3 regions of the Neobacillus sp. MER 74 genome follow, and region 1 is predicted to be linked to each of the others. Evidence: riboswitches for the same ligand, from Rfam matches in the RefSeq annotation. Region 1 holds a riboswitch; each other region holds the start of a gene.
The links. Region 1 has a riboswitch for cobalamin ahead of metE (5-methyltetrahydropteroyltriglutamate--homocysteine S-methyltransferase). Riboswitches for the same ligand answer to the same signal wherever they lie in the genome.
Positions count from the first base shown of each region.

Region 2: linked by a shared signal. The riboswitch ahead of M3610_RS16450 (ABC transporter substrate-binding protein) and the one ahead of metE (5-methyltetrahydropteroyltriglutamate--homocysteine S-methyltransferase) in region 1 are both predicted to bind cobalamin.
Region 3: linked by a shared signal. The riboswitch ahead of M3610_RS09940 (ribonucleoside-diphosphate reductase subunit alpha) and the one ahead of metE (5-methyltetrahydropteroyltriglutamate--homocysteine S-methyltransferase) in region 1 are both predicted to bind cobalamin.

Region 1 covers NZ_JAMAUV010000012.1:32,643-34,913, reverse strand. Annotated here, with positions in the region: gene metE (5-methyltetrahydropteroyltriglutamate--homocysteine S-methyltransferase) at 1-1,025, opposite strand, end outside; cobalamin riboswitch at 1,205-1,386, opposite strand; gene M3610_RS18565 (ATP-binding cassette domain-containing protein) at 1,466-2,271, opposite strand, start outside.
Region 2 covers NZ_JAMAUV010000009.1:122,281-124,551, reverse strand. Annotated here, with positions in the region: gene M3610_RS16455 (FecCD family ABC transporter permease) at 1-126, opposite strand, end outside; gene M3610_RS16450 (ABC transporter substrate-binding protein) at 92-1,057, opposite strand; cobalamin riboswitch at 1,250-1,441, opposite strand; gene ribH (6,7-dimethyl-8-ribityllumazine synthase) at 1,502-1,972, opposite strand; partial or broken gene ribB (3,4-dihydroxy-2-butanone-4-phosphate synthase) at 2,029-2,271, opposite strand, start outside.
Region 3 covers NZ_JAMAUV010000004.1:279,531-281,801, forward strand. Annotated here, with positions in the region: gene M3610_RS09935 (hypothetical protein) at 1-710, opposite strand, end outside; cobalamin riboswitch at 877-1,076, shown strand; gene M3610_RS09940 (ribonucleoside-diphosphate reductase subunit alpha) at 1,211-2,271, shown strand, end outside.

The DNA.
Region 1 (2,271 bases):
GCATCTAAGCGAGTTTCTGCCTTCGTTGTCACAGGTACATGCTGTAAACTACATGAAGACTGAATCCAAGCTTCTTTTACACCGCTTAATAATAAAATAGCTTTTATATTAAATGCTTTTTCAGCCAAATTCGCCCGCCAAATATCCCGTCCATTTACGATGCCAATTCCTAATACTTTGTCTTGTGGGAAGCCGTGTTTTCGAAGTGAAGCCATATTCTCTTCAGAACCATGGATGAAATCAAGTCCAATCCCCGCAACCGGTAAATGAGATAGCTCTTCATACACTGATAGTCCTTCAAAATAGGTTTGTAACATGATTCGGGCAGCTGGTACTTGTTCTGCTAATTGTTTGTAAATCTCCTGGACTAGTTTTACATCATCTGCTGTAAGTGAAAGGACCAAAGCGGGTTCTTCCACTTGAATCCACTGAGCACCTGCATTTACAAGTTGCTGCAATACTTGTGCATAGAGCGGTAGAAGTTTTAAAATAAACAATGCTTTCGATTTGGCATCGTATCCTTTCGCTAATTTCACAAAAGTAAAAGGACCGATTAAAGTAGGCTTTGTCATTAGACCTAATTCCTGTTTGGCTTCTAAGAAATAATCTAAGATGTAATTCTTCGTTAATCTTAATGACTGGCCTTCATACTCAGGAACGATGTAGTGATAGTTGGTGTTAAACCACTTTGTCATTTCACATGCTACTACATTCTTTCCCCCGCGTGCCATTGCGTAATAGGTTGATAGATTTACTTCATTGCCTGTCCACTGATAACGATTTGGAACCATTCCGAACATTGCCGCATGGTCTAGCATCCGGTCATAAAAGGTAAAATCACCAACTGTTAGTAAATCCAAGCCTAATGATTGTTGGCGTTTCAAATTATTTAATCGAATCGTTTTCATCTCTAAACTAAATTGCTCCTCTGATATCGCGGACTTCCAATAAGATTCTACACACCGTTTCCACTCCCGGTTATCACCAATGTACGGGTAACCAATCGCTGTACTTACTAAATTCATTCTTCATTCCTCCTTATTATTTTTACAAAATTCCCAAATACAAAAAAGCCATCTCCGCAAAATGGAAATGGCTCTACAATCAAGTTAAAGTTATGTTTAAATGACATGCAAAAACATTGATACTCATAACTCGTTTGTCGTACAAATGAATGTCACCACCTATTTCCACGTAGGTATTTGGTGTGTACTGGAATTTGGCAGGTCTCCTGGCTCATCATCATAGTTCCTCACACCTTCCCGTCGAATAGACAGTGGTATTTGTGATTCACTCCGATTTACAGTTGCGGGACAGCGACGGAATTACACCGTTCTTCCCTTTTAAGCCAAGCCTTAGCTTGGCACCAATTCTTACACGATATGGAATTTTCACTAACTATAACATATTATAAATTTGGTGTACATAATTTTCTGAAAAAGGGTCAGATTAACATGCTTAGAATTTAATTATTTTGCTCTAGACATTGATAAACCGCCATCATTTCTCGCTTATTCAACTCACGAATACGATTAAAAATAGGAATATCTGCAACTGCCTCCGTACATAAACTTTCAGCAACAACATCACTTACGTTACCAGTTAGCCATGTTTGTACTTGTATGCCCTCGACTATTTCCTTTCGGCCCTCTTCATTGATGCCGCTCGCATGACAACTCACACATGGGATCGTTAATTTAAACACGCCATCATGGAGATTATCTTCAGAAATTACTTTCTTTCCTTTACAGAATGGACACGGATGACCTGCTTTAATCTTATTAATCTGGGTGACAATTTTTTTGTAACCAAACGCTTCATAGACATATGTTAGTTTTTTGTATTTTCCATTGGCAAAATACTTATCAATAATGGTTTCTCTAGTTTCGTCAATATTGGCAAAATCACAGATTGTGATCAGATTTTTGCTGCTTATTGCCTCGATATTGCCTTTAATTCTATCCCAGAATGGTAAAACATTTTGTAATACCATTTCATAACCGGCGAAGCTTGCTAGTTCTAATTCAAGCATTTTCAGCGATACTTGTGTTTCCCTAGGAAGTAAGGAGACATCTTCCGTAAGTGCCATATCGCCGCCAACAATTGCTTTTAGTTTTTCAAACTCTGGTAACTTCCCTACTGTTTTAATGACCTGATCAATAGGTTGATGAATAATCTCGCGAATATCCGTGTCACCAAACTTTAGTTTTTTATGGTGGTTTAGCACGGTTCCTTGACAGATTGGACAGGCAATCATCTCTTTTGATGCTT
Region 2 (2,271 bases), on a different contig from region 1:
TAAGATTGGAACCGAAACCGTTCCTATCGAAATACCTATTAATATAGAAAGAATCAGGAAGATCCCAGCTATACAATAGGCTAAATACTTATTATTTAAAAACTTCAGGATAGACAGCCTTCGCAAGATCTTCTACTCCTTCAACAATCCTTGGGCCTGAGCGAGTCACACGATCAGAATCCACATCAACTACATGTTTATTCTTTACGGCGTTGACCGTTTCCCAGCCCTTTCTAGTTAAAACTTGATCCACAGGATTCTTGACATAGAATCCATAGGTAGTGACAATGACATCAGGATTGCGTTTAATCATTGCTTCTTGGTCAATTTTAATCCAGCCTTCTTGATCATTAGCGATGTTTTCAGCATTTATTACACTAAGCATTTGACCCATAAACGTATTCTTTCCAGATGTATAAATTTCTGGAGCTGGTGAAACCTCAACCAATACCTTTTTCTTTTCTTTTATCTCTCCAGCCTTTGCTTTAATTTCTGCTAATTTATCTTTCATCCCAGTGATGATTTCATTAGCTTTTGCTGTTTCACCAGTGGCTTTCCCAATCAAATCTATAGAATCAAAGACTTGATCAAAGTTTTGCGCGTCATTAACGACTAAAACAGGAATCCCTGCATCTTTTAACTGCTGAAGCCCAGCTTCAGAACTAGAAGCCCAAGAGGCATGTGCTAACACTAAATCTGGCTTTAAGGAAATAATTTTTTCTAAGTTTATTTCTTGGCCGCCAACTTTCTCCTTTTTGGTTGCCGCTTCTGGATAATTGTCGAAATCGGTTACTCCCACTACTTCCTTATCAAGACCTAAGGCAAAAACAATTTCAGTATTACTTGGGATCAGAGAAACAATGCTTTCTGGTTTCTTTTCAATAGTAACTTCCGCCTTGGTTGCATCTTTAATCGTAAGTGGATAGGTAACTTCCGCTGTTTTCTTCTCTACACTAGTATTTGAATCTTCCTTTACCTGGTCTTTCTTTTCAGCACAACCCGCTAACACTCCTACTGTCAATAATACTACTAACAGCAATGAATACAACTTCTTCATTTTTCTCCCTGCTTTCTTTGAAAAGTATCATGTATGTAACAAAAAATAAATTTTTTCTTGTGCTAAACAAAATACGGGATAACAACAAAAAACATCTCCAAAATGAAATGGAGATGTTGGTATGATAGATTCAGGTTACTAGCATAAGTAAATAGAGTCTAGCCTTCAACACCTTCCTATCCTCGTAGGTTATTGGCGCACAAGAATTAGGCAGGTTTCCTGGCTCATGATCATCGCTTCCTATGCCTTCCCATCGTATACGACAGTGACACAATATAGGTTGCTCCCATTTACAGTGGCGGGACCGCGTTGGCTTATACCAACTTCCCTTTTAAGCTTAAAATCATCTGAGAAGATTTTAGCACCTAAATTTAAAATAATATTTTTTTGTTATTTTTATTATAGAAAATGAGAAAAGATTTGTATATGATTTTTTACAACAAGTTATTGCTCAATACTTCTGCATAAATTTGCCATTTCAATTGCAGCCGTTGCTGCATCCCAACCTTTATTTCCTGCCTTTGTACCAGCTCGTTCAATGGCTTGTTCGATTGAATCCGTTGTTAACACTCCAAAAATAACAGGAATGCCACTTTTCAAATTGATCGCAGAAACACCCTTTGCTACTTCATTACAAACATAGTCAAAATGTGGAGTTGAACCGCGAATGACAGTTCCAAGTGTAATAACTGCATCGTATTTATTACTATTGGCCATTTTTTGAGCGATTAATGAAATCTCAAATGCCCCCGGAACCCACGCAAGGTCCACATCTGACTCGCTAACTCCATGTCTTTTAAGTGCATCCTGTGCACCGCTTAATAATTTACTAGTAATAAATTCATTGAAACGTCCAACAACTATTCCAATTTTTAACCCAGAACCAACTAAATTTCCTTCAAAAATATTTCCCATGTGTATGCCTCCATCAATTGTTTTGTGTAGTTGAGCTTTAGAGCGGTAATCTATGCTTCCCGCTTAACCATTCGTTCATTTTTCATTCTATATTCAACTAGATCTTTAATCGTAATCATTTTAAGGTTCATTCTCTCTGCAATTTTGAAAAGATCAGGAACGCGGGCCATCGTTCCATCCTCATTCATAATTTCACAAATAACCCCTGCAGGCTTCGCACCGCATAATTTGGCAAGATCAACAGCTGCTTCTGTATGCCCATTTCTATTCAGAACTCCACCTTGTTTAGCAACGAGTGG
Region 3 (2,271 bases), on a different contig from region 1:
TTCATACGAATATGCCGCTCAATATTTTTATTAAAATAAGAGGAAGGGGTAAATATCATTTCTGATTTGATGAATTTAGGATTCGCACTAGAATCCGTTGCACTTAAGGTAAAGTAACCAGGTGTACTGTTTCCTTTCCACCATTTAAAAAATCCGGAAAACTCCACAGGTGCAATATATACATAGTCATCGTTCAGCTTTTGAATTTGCAGGTTCCCAAGCTCATAATAGCTTGTGTTCGGAACTTGTCCAAACGCTTTTTTCATTTTATTGCGTGCAAACTGCGGTGGAACACTGGCAGGTGTTTCTTTCTCATCAAAAGTTTGAATTTCTACCTTTTCATCCATCTTGGCAACTTCATACTTTTGATCCGCATTAAAGATAAATGCGGTTAAGAAATAAATTCCAAGGCCTAGACTTGCAAGGAAGAGAATTCCTTTAAGTATTCTTTCTGTGCCTTTGGCAAGAAAGGCCCCAACAGCGGTTAGGAGAATAGCTAACGGCCATACCGAGGTGAAATTTCTATCATAATTAGTAAAATAATAGAATACAAACACTGCTATCATGAGTATCAAAACAAGTGCAATGAACACGCCGATTTTGAGTGTTTTTCCCTCTTTTTTACTTTCCTTTTCAGGTTTAAAAATTGGTATTAGAACAAGCGCAGCAGCTATCCCAATAATCAATGTAAATAGAATAATGTTCCCCATAAAAATGCCTCTTTTCAATTTGGTCTTTCTTCATATACGGATATTCAATCAAATTAGTTTCATTTTAAAAAAATAATAGACTTGAAATATCATAAAGACTATACTATTATTAATAACATTGATTCACTACATATTGTTTTTATTTTTAAAAAAACAACTATATATTGTGTTAGCCTTAAGAGAAGATGCCCATTGTGGCTTAATAGGGAATCTGGTGTAAATCCAGAGCTGCCCCCGCAACTGTAAATGCTGACGAAATGAACAAACCACTGTATAAGATTGTCTAATCTATTAGGTACTTATATGGGAAGGGTTCAAAGTAGATAGAAGCATGAGTCAGGAGACCTGTCTTTCTTAAGATGTTTCAACTTCTTCGGGGATTGAGAAGATGAACGGTGGCGACAGGAGGCATGGATAGTTAATTATTTCCTTTTGTAATGTTATCGTTTCATCCGCTCAATTCCCGTTGAGCGGATTTTTTTATTATAGGGGGAAATGAAATGAAAATTGAGGAACTGCAATCTGAACATAATTACGTTTTAGAATCTATAGAACAAGTTTCAGATAAATATCAGATTAATACAATGGAACTTAGAAACAAACTAAGTCAACTTGATGTAACAGAGCTAGAAGCAAATCAACAAGCTCTAGTATATGCAGTGAATCAAATCGAAATGGACCAGCCGGATTGGACATTTGTCGCTTCCCGTTTATATCTGAATGAACTATATGGTAGGGCTGCCAAAAGTCGCGGATATGATCGTTCTCTAAAATATGGAGACTTTTATAACTTAATAAAGGATTTAACGGAAATAGGGATCTATTCTAATGATCTTTTAAACGTATATAGTAAGGATGAAATCGACCAGCTGGCGAAAGAGATAAATCCAGAACATGATTTATTATTTAATTACATAGGGTTATTTTTACTTGCAGATCGTTATCTTGCTCAAGATTATAATCGTAATGTTTATGAACTTCCCCAGGAACGGTTCATGATTATTGCAATGACCCTCATGAAGGATGAAAAAATGACTGAACGCCTGCATCTTGTGAAGGAGGCATATTGGGCATTAAGTCATTTATATATGACGGTTGCCACACCGACTCTAGCAAATGCGGGGAAAAGCTTTGGGCAGCTTTCTTCCTGCTTTATTGATACAGTAGATGACTCACTTGATGGCATTTATTTAAATAATTGGGATATTGCCCGGTTAAGTAAAGATGGCGGAGGAATTGGAATCTATTATGGTAAAGTTCGCGCCCTAGGTTCCGATATTAAGAGATTTAAAGGAAACTCATCTGGTGTGGTTCCGTGGATAAAATTGGTAAATGATACAGCTGTCAGTGTTGATCAGTTAGGTCAGCGTCAAGGGGCCATTGCTGTGTACCTTGATTTGTTCCATAAAGATATCATGAACGGGTTTCTTGACTTGAAAACAAATAATGGGGATGAACGCCGTAAAGCCCATGATATTTTCACAGGTGTTTCTATACCAGACCTTTTTATGAAAAAGTTGGAAGATAAGGATGAGCAGGGCAGAAGTATTGGACAGTGGCA